One region of the Bradyrhizobium sp. CCBAU 21365 genome, then DNA from elsewhere that is predicted to be linked to it. Evidence: riboswitches for the same ligand, from Rfam matches in the RefSeq annotation. Region 1 holds a riboswitch; the other holds the start of a gene.

Region 1 (7,032 bases):
TTCTGTTCGTGCTGCTCGCGCCGAACCGTTCGCAGGCGTGGTCATGCATGTTGCGCGATGCGCGGCGGCATCGCTCGCCGAATGCCGGCTGGCCGGAAGCCGCGATGGCCGGCGCGCTCGGCGTCCGGCTCAGCGGTCCCCGCATCTATCACGGTCACATCGCCGATGAGCCCTGGCTGAACGAGGGGGCGCGCGATCCGGCTGGTGCTGACGTCCTCACCGGGCTGAAACTCTATCGCTACGCCATGGTGCTGTTGGCTGCGGCGTTCGTCGCCCTGGCGCTGGCGTGAAGGAGCGACGCATGCGGGAGCACGGCGGGAATCTTGATGTCGCCCAGCAGCGCTTCGGCGGCGCCGCGGACGACTGGATCGACCTGTCGACCGGGATTAATCGGGTGCCGTATCCCCTGGTCGATGTCGAGCCGCGGCACTGGAGCGCGTTGCCGTCGCGATCCGATCTTGAATCGCTGCACGCCGCCGCGCGGCAGCCCTACGGCACCGACGCACCGATGGTGGCGATGGGCGGTGCGCAGGCCGCCATTCAGTTGCTGCCGCATCTGGCGCTCAAGGGGCGGGCGCGGATCCTGGCGCCGACCTACAATGAGTATGCCGCGGTGTTGTCGGCCGCCGGCTGGGACGTCGCCGAGATGTCCGATCTCGCCGCGCTCGCGGGAGCGGACATTGCCGTCGTCGTCAATCCGAACAATCCCGATGGACGACGCCACGACCGGCAGGAGTTGCTGGCGCTGTTGCCGCGCGTTGGCCGGCTCGTCATCGACGAGAGTTTTGTGGACGCCGTTCCTGACCTGTCTCTTGCACCGGAAGCAGGACGCGCCGGGCTCCTGATCCTGCGCTCATTCGGCAAGTTTTACGGACTTGCCGGCTTGCGGCTCGGCTTCGCTGTCGGCAGCGAGGCAGACATCGCCGCGCTTGCCGCGATGGCGGGCCCATGGCCGGTTTCGGGCGCCGCGATTGCGATCGGACGGCGCGCGTTGCTCGATCGCGACTGGGCCAAGGCCACGGCCGCGCGGCTCGCGGACGACTGCGTCAGGCTCGACGCGGCGGCGCGATCGCAGGGCTGGACGCTGCTCGGCGGCACGCTGTTGTTCCGGCTCTACGAGACCGGCGATGCGTTGGCCGCGCAGGCGAAGCTTGCGCGTGCACAGATCTGGTCGCGGGTTTTCCAGCAGAAACCGGGATGGCTGCGCCTCGGCTTGCCGGGCAGCGAGGCCGAATGGTCTCGTCTTTCCGCCGTGCTGCCCGTTTAACGCACCAGCGCGAGCAGGCCGTCGACATCGAGATGGGTCTCGATGTGCTTGGCAAGCGCATCGAGTGCGGTCTCGACCCTGGCGCCGTAGGGCTGATCAGCCGCCGCGATGTCGAGTTGCGCGAGGAAAGCCTTGCGAAATTCGTCCGAGGCGAACAGGCCGTGCAGATAGCTGCCGTGAACGCGCCCGTTGGCAGAAACCGCGCCCTCAGCCGTACCGTCGAGTGATGCAAAAGGCCGCGCGCGATCGGGGCCATCGGTGCGGCCGATATGGATCTCGTAGGCGCTGATCGGCTGGCTGGTCGCGGCATGCACCGCGCTGACGCGCGTCAGCGTCTTCTGTTCGGTCATGGTGGTCGTGACATCGAGCAGCCCGAGACCGCGCGTTTCGCCGGCAGGACCTTCGATCCCATCGGGATCGGCGACGCTGTGTCCGAGCATCTGGTAGCCGCCGCACAGGCCGAGGACATGGCCGCCGCGGCGATGATGCGCCAGGAGGTCGATGTCCCAGCCCTGCGCGCGCAGGAAGGCGAGATCGCCGCGGGTCGATTTCGAGCCGGGCAGGATGACGAGCTTCGCATCACCCGGGATGGCTTCGCCTGGACGTACCATCACGAGATCGACGCCGGGCTCGAGCTTCAGCGGATCGAGGTCGTCGAAATTGGCGATCCGCGACAGCGCCAGGAACGCGATCTTGCACTGACCGGGCTTGCGTGCCTCGCCGAGCCCGAGCGCATCTTCGGCCGGAAGTTCGCCGGCACGGACGAACCAGGGCAGCACGCCAAAGCCGCGCCAGGCGGTGCGGGCTTCGATCAGGCGGTAGCCGTCGTCGAACAATGTCGGATCGCCGCGGAATTTGTTGATGACAAAGCCCTGGATCATCGCGGCATCATCAGGATCGATCACCGTCTTGATGCCGACGAGCTGCGCGATCACGCCGCCGCGGTCGATGTCGCCGACCAGCACCACCGGCACGTCGGCCCGGCGTGCAAAGCCCATATTGGCGATGTCGGCTTTGCGTAAGTTGACCTCGGCGGGGCTGCCGGCGCCCTCCACCAGCACCAGATCGGCGCGCTGCTTCAGGCGCGCAAAACTCTCCAGCACCGCGCCCATCAGCGACGGTTTCATGCCGGCATATTCGCGCGCGCGTGCGGTGGCGATCCGTTTGCCGTGCACGATGATCTGGGCGCCGACATCGCTCTCGGGCTTGAGCAGCACCGGGTTCATGTCGGTGTGCGGCTCGACGCCGGCGGCAAGCGCCTGCACGGCCTGCGCGCGGCCGATCTCGCCGCCGTCGACGGTCACGGCCGCATTGTTCGACATGTTCTGCGGCTTGAACGGCAGCACGCGCAGGCCGCGCCGTCTGGCCGCGCGCGCAAGGCCGGCGACGATGAGCGATTTGCCCACGTCCGAGCCGGCTCCCTGGATCATCAATGCGCGCGCCATGGTGCTGTCTGTCAGAACTCGACGCCTGGCTGGGCCTTGATGCCGGAGCGGAACGGATGCTTCACCAGCGTCATCTCGGTGACGAGATCGGCGATCTCGATCAGTTCGTCCTTGGCGTTGCGCCCGGTGAGCACGACATGGGTCATCGGCGGCTTCGACGTCGTCAGGAAGTCGACGACATCGGCGATCGCGAGATAATCGTAGCGTAGCGCGATGTTGATCTCGTCGAGCACGACCATGCGCAGGCTCGGGTCTGCGATCAGCTGCTTGGCCTTCTCCCAGCCCGCTTGCGCTGCCGCGATGTCGCGGGCGCGATCCTGCGTCTCCCAGGTAAAGCCTTCGCCCATCGCGTGAAACTGACAGAGATCGCCGAAATGCCCGGTAAGCAGGCGGCGCTCGCCGGTATCCCAGGCGCCCTTGATGAACTGCACCACGGCGCAGGGAAAGCCGTGCGCCACACAGCGCACGATCATGCCGAAGGCGGAGGAGGATTTTCCTTTGCCGGCGCCGGTATGGACGATGATCAGACCCTTTTCGCCGCTCTTGGTCGCCATGATGCGGTCGCGGGCGGCCTTCTTTTTCGCCATCTTGTCCGCGTGGCGCGCATCCAGCGAAGAATCGGTGCCGATGGCGCCGTCCGCAGCGTCGTTTCCATCTGAAGTCATTACGTTCCTTCGGCTTGACAAGTGCGAGGCTTGGACGAATGGTGGTCCTGCGTTGGTTCCTGTCCTACGACAGGCGAAGAGGGAATGCGATAGGGCGATGACCGCAAGGTTCGCCCGAAGCGCAGCCGCCCCCGCGACCGTGACCGGAGAGATGCCCAAGCCACTGATTCCATATGGAGTCGGGAAGGCGGGCATCGAAGGGTAAAACCTGCTCCGCAAGCCGGGAGACCTGCCAACGCAGCATGTTGTGAGACCGGCGGACGGGGTGTTCCGCGACGGGGAACGAACCTGTCCAAAATCGGTTCGTGTGCCTCATCGCTCCCGCCGTCAATCCAGGAAGGGCGATGAGCGTTACACTCCATGTCTGCATCACCTGCCGCGCCGGCCAGACGCCGGCGGAAGGTGAGCTCGCGCCCGGTGCGCGCCTGCATGCCGCGCTCGTCGAGGCCGGCGTGCCCGATGACGTCAATCTGGTTCCCGTCGCATGCCTGTCGGCCTGCAGCCAGGGTTGCTCGGTCGCGCTCAGCGCGCCGGGGCGATGGTCCTATGTCTACGGCCGACTGTCCGCTGATAATGCCGCGGATGTGATCGCCGGTGCCTCCGCCTATGCGGCGGCGCCTGACGGCATCGTGCCGTGGCGCAGCCGTCCGGAGATCTTCCGCAAGCAATCGCTCGCCCGCATTCCACCTCTTCCCGTCGTGCCGGAGGCCGCAGAATGACCACGCTCGCCAAAATTCCGGTCACCGTCGTGACCGGCTTTCTCGGCTCCGGCAAGACGACGCTGATCCAGCATCTGATCCGCAATGCCAACGGCAAGAAACTCGCAGTGCTGGTCAACGAATTCGGCAGCGAAGGCGTCGATGGCGACATCCTGAAGTCGTGCGCCGACGCCAATTGCCCGGCCGAGAACATCGTCGAGCTCGCCAATGGCTGCATCTGCTGCACGGTCGCCGACGATTTCATCCCGGCGATGGAGCAGTTGCTGGCGCGGAACGTGAAGCCCGATCATATCGTGATCGAGACCTCGGGGCTCGCCCTGCCGAAGCCGCTGTTGAAAGCGTTCGACTGGCCGGAGATCCGCTCGCGGATCACGGTCGACGGCGTGATCGCGCTGGCCGATGCGGAGGCTGTCGCCGCCGGCCGGTTTGCGCCTGATCCGGCCGCGGTGGACGCGCAGCGCGCAGCGGACGACAATCTCGACCACGAGACGCCGCTGTCCGAAGTGTTCGAGGACCAGATTGCCTGCGCCGATCTCGTGCTGCTGACCAAGGCCGACCTTGCCGGGGCGGAGGGGATCAAGGCAGCGAAAGCGGTGATCGGGGCCGAGATGCCGCGCGAGGTGCCGATGCTGCCCGTCGTCGACGGCACGATCGACGCGCGCGTGATCCTCGGCCTCGAGGCGGCGGCGGAAAACGATCTCGCGGCGCGGCCGTCGCATCACGATGGCGAGGAGGAACACGAGCACGACGATTTCAATTCCGTCGTGATCGATCTTCCGGAAGTTTCGGATGTCGACGCGCTGGTCGCCTCGATCAAGGGACTGGCGCGTGAGCAGAACGTGCTGCGCGCCAAGGGCTACATCGCGGTCGAAGGCAAGCCGATGCGGCTGCTGGTGCAATCGGTCGGCGAACGGGTGCGGCATCAGTTCGACATGCCCTGGGGCGCACGGGCGCGGCAGTCGAAGCTCGTCGTGATCGGCGAACATGCGGACATCGATGAAGCCGCGATCAGGGCACGGCTTGGTGTCTGATGCACGTCGTCTTCCGCGAGAGCCGCGGCCTTGAGGAGACCGCGACGCCTAGGGACCTCGGCCAGGATCCGGCCGATCTCGTGGTGTTGTCGTTTTCCGACAGCGATCTTGCTGCCTTCGCGGCCGGCTGGCGGCGCGGCCGCGCTGCGTTGCCGTCGCTGCGGCTCGCCAATCTCGCGGAGCTGCGCCATCCGCTGTCGGTCGATACCTATATCGAGCGGACGCTCTCGCACGCCCGCGGCATTTTGGTGCGGCTGATCGGCGGCGAGCCCTATTGGTCATACGGGCTGGCTGCGGTGCATCGGCTGGCGAAGGAGCGCGGCATTGCCTTGGTCGTGCTGCCGGCCGATGGTCGCGACGATTTGCGGCTGGATGGATTCTCGACCTTGCCGGTCTCGACGCTGCGCCGTCTCAAGGTGCTGTGCGACAAGGGCGGCCCCGTTGCCGCGCAGGCCGTGATCGCGCAACTGGCGCTGGCGTCCGGACTTTATGCCGGGCCTGTGGTCGGCGAGATCGATCTTCCGGAGATCGGCGTCTACGATTCCCGGCGCGGTGCCATCGCGGCGTTGCCGGCACCGGACGGCCGGCCGCGCGTGCTGGTGACGTTTTATCGTTCTTATCTCGCGGCCGGCGACACGGCGCCGGTCGATGCCTTGATCGATGCACTGCGCGACAGGGGTTTTGATGCGCACGGCGTGTTCGTCACCTCGCTGAAGGCGGCGGGCGTGGCCGATTGGCTGCGTGTCCAGTTCGCGCAATGCGTTCCAGCGGCCATCGTCAATGCGACCGCGTTCTCCGCGGCCGGTGACGACGGCACGACGCCGTTCGACGCTGCATCGTGCCCGGTGTTCCAGGTCGCTTTGTCGACGGCGCGGCGCGAGGACTGGGCCTTGTCGCTCCGCGGGCTCTCGCCCGGCGATCTCGCGATGCATGTGGTGCTGCCGGAGGTCGACGGCCGCCTGTTCGCGGGCGTCGTGAGCTTCAAATCGCCTGGTGAGCGCGATCCCGAGCTGCAATTCGCGCATCTTGCGCATCGACCGGACGCCGAGCGCGTCGCTGCAATTGCCGCGCGCGTCGCAGCCTGGCATCGGCTTGCCAGCAAACCGGCGCAAAAGAAGCAGCTTGCGCTGGTGCTCTCGAACTACCCGGGCCGTCCGCATCAGATCGCGCATGCCGTCGGCCTCGATGCGCTGGCTTCGGTCGAGGCGCTGCTGGCCGATCTCGCGGGCGCGGGGTTTGATCTGGCGCCGGTGAGGTCGCTTGGCGACGTCCTTCTGCACCGGAGGCTGACATGGGACGTAGCCGAGTATCGCACGGCGCTCTCCAGTCTTCCGCTGCAGCTCCAGGACGATCTTGCGCGCGCATGGGGCACCCCGGAGGACGATCCCGAATGCCGTGACGGCGCGTTTCATTTCTCGGCGGTTCAAAGCGGCAAGTCGATCATCGCCGTTCAGCCGGAGCGCGGCGAGGTCACTCATCGCGATGCCGACTATCACGATCTGTCGCGCACGCCGCGCCATGCCTATGTCGCGTTCTATCTGTGGCTCAGGCAGCAGGGCATCGATGCCGTGGTCCACATGGGCGCGCACGGAACGCTGGAATGGCTGCCCGGCAAGTCGGTTGCGCTATCGTCAGCATGCTGGCCGGAAGCGCTGACCGGCGATCTGCCCGTCGTCTATCCCTTCATCGTCAACGATCCCGGCGAGGCGGCTCAGGCCAAGCGCCGGATCGGTGCCGTGACGATCGGCCATCTGCCGCCGCCGCTGGCGCAGGCCGCGGTGCCGGAAGGCCTGCGCAGTCTCGAACGCTTGCTCGATGAGTATTCGACTGCCGACGGCCTCGATCCGGCGCGGCGGCAGCGCCTGATCGCCGCGATCCGCGACGAAGCCCGCATCGCCGGGCTGG
Region 2 (7,032 bases), 4.6 Mb from region 1:
GATGACCGCCTCTGTCGCGAGCGCCGACAGCGTGGCGCGCGGATCGGCCGCCTTCCATCGCGGCGATTATGTCAGGGCGGCTCGGGAGCTCGCGCCGGCCGCCGAGCACGGCAATGCGCGCGCGCTCGGCATGCTCGGCTTCTTGTATGAGCACGGCTTCGGCGTGCCGCAGGCCTACGCAGCCGCCGCCGACTGCTACTATCGCGGCGCCGTGCAGGGCGACCCGTTCGCGCAAGCCCAGCTCGGCCTGATCTACGACAAGGGTCACGGCGTTCCGACAGATTTCGTGCTGGCCTACAAATGGCTCAATCTGGCCGCGGCCCGCTCGAACGGGCGGCAGCGCGATGCCTATCTCCGGTTCCGCGATGCGGTCGCATCCAAGCTCTCGACCTATGAGATCATTGCCGGACAGCGGTTCGCACTGGAATGGGCCCCCGATCGGCCGGCGCCGGACGTGCACCTGACCGTCAAGTAATCGCAGCTTACGAGGGCGTGCGCACGAGGCCCGCCGACACTGGCCTCGCTCGCACCTTGCGCCGCCGCAACCGCCGCCAGCCGATCACGATCCCGCTGATCGAGATAATCGTGCCGACCGCCGACAGCAGCCACACCACGACGTCGCGCGCCGGCGAGATGCGCAGCAGCAGCGGGAAGTCGAGGCTGTGCAGCGCGCTGAACAGCCAGCGGTAGGACCGGCGGCTGTCGTCGCTGCGGTCGAGGATCTCGCCGGTGACGAGGGAGACATGCAACCAGGTGTGGGCGGGATCGTCGAAGCCGATCCGCAATACGGGCAGCTCGCGTGTATGGTGCAGCGTGTACCAGTAGGCGTCGGGTTGATCGAGCTGCCGCGCTGATGTCATCGCAGCGCCGGGCATTGCGTGTCGGGCGGCAGCGATGATCTCGTCGCGCGAGAGGGTCATCTGCGCGCCGGTCGCGGGATCGGTGAGGCTGCGGCGGCCGTTACCGTCGTCGAGCAACATCAACCGGTGTCCGCCGATCCAGACGAAGCGCGCCTCCACCGCCGGCATCGATGGCGACGACTGAAATTTCGCGACGATGTCGGGCGTGTCATGGCCGCTGTAACCGATCGCAATCTCACGGGTGATGCCGCGAGCGGAGAACGCGCCGCCGGGATTGAGCGACAGCCAGCCGCTGAACATCCAGGTCAAGACGCAGATGCCGCCGATCAGGCCGGCGATGTGATGCCAGGCCATCCAGCCGCGATAGGGCGAGACGGCGTCGCGTGCGTAGCGGCGCGTCAGCCGCAGGCGCAAAATGCCGATCCAGAAGCCGGTGACCGCGACGACAAGGCAGACACCCGAGATCCACAGCACCACGTCCCGCCACAGTGGGCCGTCCTTGCGCAGAACGGTCGGATAGATCCAGTGCGGGATCGCGCCGAGCCAGTTCCAGATACGCTCGCGACGCGTGGTGTCGAGCGCGATCTCGCCGGTGCGTGCGGAGACATAGAGCTCGGTGCCATCAGGGTCGCCGAGGCCGATCAGATAGAGCGGCCGCAACGGATCGAAGCGCGCAGTGACCGACCATTGGTCGCGCGTCACTGTTTCGATCAAGCGTGGCTGCACCGCGTGCGGATGATGGCGTGCGATGGCCAGCGCCTGGTCCGGCATGATGCGGTCGATCACGCTGCCGTCGATCGCCGAAATCGTGATCACCTCTCCCTGCCAGCCGGTCACCCGATAGACGGGCGTGTCGTCCATCATCGAAAGCCGCAAGTCGCGCGGATAACGCTCCACGCCCGCGATCGCCATCGCGCGATCGGGTGCGAGCTGCACCTTGTTCCAGGGCATGACAGGGAGCGCGGCGAGACGCTCGCTGTCGGTGAGGCGCGGAAAGGCCACGTACATCATGACGAGGCCGGAGATGAACCACATCGCGAACAGGAGACACGTCGCAATGCCGATCCAGCGATGGACGATATAGAGCCACCGCCGCCCGCGCCGGATCAGAGCGTTGCGCATGGTCAGAACTTCACGTTGACGGACAATTCGGCGGTGCGCGGCATGCCGAGCAGCCACTGCCCGGTGCCGTTCGAGGTCACCGCATAAACCTTGTCGAACAGATTGTAGAGGCGGAACGCGACCGTGGTGCGGTCATCCGGCTTCCATCTGATGCCGCCATTAACCACATTGTAGCCCGGCCGCAGCTGGGTGTTGGCAAGATCGGAGTACATCGCGCCGACGATCTGCACGCCGCCATAGACCGACCAGTCGGGTGCGAAATCCCAGGTCAACCAGACGTTCGCGACCTGCTGCGGCACGTTGACCGGGACATTGCCGTTGTAGCTGACGATCCTGCCGCCGACCACCTGGCTGTTGTTGTCGTATCTGGCGCGCAACAGCGCAAGATTGGCGTCGACGCGCCAGCCGTCGCTCAGCGCGAGCCCGATCGATCCTTCGACGCCGCGGGAGGATTGCTGGCCGATCTGCAATGCCAGGCCGCCGGTAGGATTGCCGGGATCGGGAATCGTGAGCCCGGTCTTGACGATCTCGTAGGCAGCCAGCGTCCACTCGCCGCGGCCGCCCCAGAACGACCGCTTGACCCCGATCTCGGTCTGCTTGCCGGTCGCAAGCTGGAAGGTTTTCTGCGAGACGGGCAGCGAGATCAGGTTGCTGACCGGATCGACGCCGACCGCATACTGACCATAGAACGCGAGGTTCTTGATCGGCTCGTAAACAAGGCCGGCGCGCCAACTGGTCCCCGACAGCGTCGTCTCGAAACTGTTTGCCGGCGTCTTGTAGTCGGTACGGTCGACCTCGGGGCGATCATACCTGACCCCGGTGACGAGCGACAATTGATCGGTCAGCGAGAGACGATCCTCGGCGAACAGCGCGTATTGATTGACGATCGCGTTGAAGCCCGGCGTCGTCGCCGTCGTCGTCGCGAAGAACGATCCCGGATCGAACACGTAGGGATTGACCGGCGACGCGCCGCCATAGGGCGAGTTGTTGGTGTGGGCGAAGTCGATCCGGTTGACGTCGAACCCGGCGACGAACTGGTTCGCAAGTCCGAACACGTGACCGCTGAAGGTCGTATCCATCCGGTTGCCGAGCTGCTTCTGGTCGTGGAAAATCTCGATATAGCTCGCGCGATCGATCAGCTGGGTCTTCGGATTCCAGGTGTAGTTCTCGATGTCGCGCCAGTGCCGCTCGCTGGTCAGGTAATACAACGTGTTGTTGACCTTGATGCCGTCGGCGACGTCCCACTCGGTCCTGAACTGGGTCCAGCTGTCCTGGTAGCGGATCGCGCTGTCCAATGCGTTGTAGTTCTTGAAGCGCAGCGCGTCCTGGATCGAGCCGTTGATCAGCGACGTGCCGAAATAGCGCGACGGACTGCGGTCGCCGTAGTCCTGCGACAGCGTGAAGGCGAGATTGTCCGACGCCTGCACCCGCACGGCAGCGGAGACCACGGCGTTCGAGGTCTTGTCGCGATCGACCCAGCCGTCCGACATGTTGCCGGTGGCGTTGACGCGGTACGACACATTGGGATTGATCGGACCGGTGCTGTCCACCGAGAGCCGCCGCGTCATGTTGCTGTCGAGCGAGACCTCGGCCTCGCTATGGGGCGTGCTCTGCGGCTTCTTCGGGATCACGTTGATGACGCCGCCGATCGCGCCCTCGCCGTACAGCACCGAGGCCGGGCCGCGCAGCACCTCAATGCGCTGCGTCGACCAGGTATCGTAGGGGAATGTCAGCGTGCCGGAGCCGATATAGAAGCGCGTGCCGTCATACAGCGTCATCACCGAGTTGCTGCCGGCAAAGCCGCGGGTGCTGAACGACAGGCCGCCATTGCCGGGCGCAGGCGTTGCGGTGAAGCCGGCCGCGTCCTGGGTGACGGCATCGAGCACGTCATGCTGGCCGCGCTCGGCGATGGTCCGCGCCGTGATGATCTCGACGCTGGCCGGCGTCTGCAGCGGCGTCAGATTGAGACGACTGCCGGTGCCGCCCTGCGTGGTGGCATTGAGCGTCGGCGATGCAGATCCCGATGCGCCTGACGCTGCGGCGCGCGGCATGTTACCGGCTGGTGCGGCCGTCGCGGGCCTCGGCCGTGGCCGCGCCGCAGCGGCCATGTCACGGCTGCGCGCCGCGGGCTTCGGCTTTGCGGTTACCGAAGGTGCAACCTCGATCGGATCGAGCCTGGTCGGCGGAGGTGCTTGTGCCGAGCCTTCGGCCGGCAGCAGCAGCGATGACAGGGAGCAGACGAGACCGAGGCGCCATTTGCGCGCAACGGGAAAGGACGGAGACATCAAACGACTCGCGGTAACGTGGCACGTCACCGCGAACGCGGACTGGCGCATTGCCGAAAAGGCAGTGCTCCGATCCCACCAGGACGCCCCCGCCCGATGTGCTCGCGTGTGACCACGACTGACGGCAGGTCTCCTGGCTCACGGGTCATCGCCTGTCGACGCCTTCCCGGGCCTGATAGCCCAGTGGCAAATTGACGAAAGGCTCGCCGTTTACAGTTGCGGGGACAGCTGCGGCATTGGGGTTACCCTCGCACCGCATTCCCTTTTGATCCCCGAAGGGAACCGTCGGCAAAAACGATAGGTGGTGCCGGCAAGGCTGTCAATTCGATGCGGTCGTCGCACACATGCTTTGCGGGATGATGCTGCGGCGATGACACAGCGGCATCTGCGGCGACGCGAAGACTTCCCTAGACCCGTCATCCTGAGGAGCCGCGAAGCGGCGTCTCGAAGGATCGACGGCCACCAGCCGGGCCGTGCATCCTTCGAGGCGCGCGGAGCCTGTCATCGGGCCGCGCTTTGCGCGAACCCGTTGGCGCTCCTCGAGATGACGGTGTGAGAATTGTAGGGAGCGGCCTCCCCAAGCTGTCGTCCTGGCGAAAGCCAGGACCCATAACCACCGAATTCGATTGAGAGTGCGATAGTCGCCTCAGCGTCGCACAACAACAAGCGGTTGGGGTAATGGGTCCTGGCTTTCGCCAGGACGACGCTGAATACATTCACATTCTCTCAGGATGACGGATTACTCGACGCAACCTTCCATGATCGCATCAATCTCCGCGCGCGAGAGCGCACCCATCTCGGCAATGAACACGATGCGCGTGCGCGGCACGCCGGGCGACGGCACGCCACCCGCAGCCAGGGTCGCGCGGCCGCCGGCGAGTTGAAACACCGTCAGCCGCCCGGGCTGCTCCACCGTTTCGAACAATCCCTTCGCCCGCGCCAGCTTCGGCGCCAGCCTGCCGATCGCCTGCTGCAAGCGCGGCAGCAGCACCGGCCGCTCCGAGGTCCAGCTCAGCGTCTCGAACCGATCGGACGCCGGCCGTCGCGGTGCGGTCTCGCGCGGCGCCGGCACATGATCGAGATCCGCCGGGAACAGCAGCGCGGCCGGCACCTCGCCATGCAAGGCATCGACCACCACGGCCGCCGGACGCACCGCGCGCACGGCGTCGCGGATCGCGACGCCCGCGGCGGCGTCAGTCAGATCGACCTTGCTCAGCGCCACCACGTCGGCCGCCCGCAGCTGCGAGCGCAGCAGCGCATCGTTCAGCATCGCCGCAGGCTGCGTCGCGTCGACCACGCAGAGCACCGTCTCCAGCGGCGCCTCCTTCCAGATCACGGGATCCATCAGGTTGCGCATGATGTCGGCGGGATCGGCGATCCCGCTGGTCTCGATCACGATGAATTCGGGACGCGGGTCACGCCGCAGCAGCGTCGCGAGCGTGCGCAGCAGGTCGCCCTCCAGCGTGCAGCAGATGCAGCCGTTGCTCAGGCTGACCACGCCGTCGCCGGCGCCCGCGATCAGCTCCGCGTCGATATTGATCGCACCGAAATCGTTGACCACGGCGGCGATACGCTTGCCGTGCGCATGCGCCAGCAGATGGTTGACGACCGTGGTCTTGCCCGCCCCGAGGAAGCCCGCGACCAGCAGGATCGGGACCGGCACCTCAGCCTCCGGTGACGGGCCGGCGCACCGGCCGGCCGGGACGCGCCGCGACATCGAGCACGCCATCGCTGATCAGCGGCTGGCCGCTGACCACGAGATGCCGCACGCCCTCCGCCGGACGATTCATCGCGGAGAAGGTCGCGCGGTCGCTCAGCGTCTCGAAGTCGAACACCACGACATCGGCGTCGGCGCCGGCCTGCAGCCTCCCCTTGGCCCGCATCGCCGGCGTGCTCGCCGACAGGATCTCGGCCGGGATCAGCGCGCATTTGCGGATGCCCTCGAGCAGCGACACTTTCTTGCGCTCGCGCACCCATTCGCGGATGAAGCGGGTGAAGCAGCCCGCCGAGCGCGGATGCGAGGTGGCATCGTCGGGCAGCGGCCAGGCGTCGCCGGTGTAGGGGCGGCCGTCCGACAGCGTCCACGGCATCGCGTCGGAGGCGATCGCGCCGCCCGGATACAGCACCGCCATGTCGAGCAGATCGCGATGATGCGCGTTGTTCTCGATGTCGAGCACGTGCCACAGCACCAGGGTCGAGGGCTCTTCGGCCTGTGCCGCCAGCAGCTCCTCGCGGCTGCCGAAGCGGTGACCGTCGGTCACGCGCTGCACCGAATCGTAGCCGAGGCCGTTGCGCTCCTCGAATTTCGGATCGCTGAAGAAGGTCGCCGCCAGCACGGTCGAGCCGGTGCCGTAGGGATAGGCCTCCACCGTGATCGGCAGGCCCTGCGCCTGCGCTTTCGCGATCAGCGCGACACAGCGTTCGATATCCGTCTTGCTCGACGAGTTGAAGTGGCAGATGTGCATGTGCGCGCCGGTGGCGCCGGCATAACCGATCAGGCGGATATAGGCTTCGGCCGCGCTCTCTGGATCGATCCGCGACATGTAGGCGACGTGGGTGAAGGTCGGCACCGCATGATCGGCCGCGAGCTGGCACACCGCGGTCAATTCCTGCACGCCGGCGCCCGGCGCATAGGCGTTGAGAATGCCGATCCCGATACCGCCCTCGTTCAGGCCGATCGCGAGGCGGTCGAGGATGCCGCCGACCTCGCCTTCGGTCGCGACGTTCTCGATCCAGCGGCGATCGCGCATCGCGGCGCCAAACGA

What was found. Region 1 has a riboswitch for cobalamin ahead of XI02_RS16995 (DUF1636 domain-containing protein). Riboswitches for the same ligand answer to the same signal wherever they lie in the genome.
Region 2: it holds a riboswitch for cobalamin, as region 1 does, so the genes downstream of both, XI02_RS41010 (TonB-dependent siderophore receptor) here and XI02_RS16995 (DUF1636 domain-containing protein) in region 1, are expected to answer to the same signal.

The regions. Positions count from the first base shown of each region.
Region 1 covers NZ_CP030036.1:3,737,933-3,744,964, forward strand. The annotation lists gene cbiB (adenosylcobinamide-phosphate synthase CbiB) at 1-290, shown strand, start outside; gene cobD (threonine-phosphate decarboxylase CobD) at 302-1,267, shown strand; gene XI02_RS16985 (cobyric acid synthase) at 1,264-2,712, opposite strand; gene cobO (cob(I)yrinic acid a,c-diamide adenosyltransferase) at 2,724-3,377, opposite strand; cobalamin riboswitch at 3,414-3,629, shown strand; gene XI02_RS16995 (DUF1636 domain-containing protein) at 3,722-4,096, shown strand; gene cobW (cobalamin biosynthesis protein CobW) at 4,093-5,127, shown strand; gene cobN (cobaltochelatase subunit CobN) at 5,127-7,032, shown strand, end outside.
Region 2 covers NZ_CP030036.1:8,669,940-8,676,971, forward strand. The annotation lists gene XI02_RS41000 (tetratricopeptide repeat protein) at 2-475, shown strand; gene XI02_RS41005 (PepSY domain-containing protein) at 483-1,982, opposite strand; gene XI02_RS41010 (TonB-dependent siderophore receptor) at 1,985-4,267, opposite strand; cobalamin riboswitch at 4,373-4,569, opposite strand; gene XI02_RS41015 (GTP-binding protein) at 5,007-5,930, opposite strand; gene XI02_RS41020 (amidohydrolase family protein) at 5,932-7,032, opposite strand, start outside.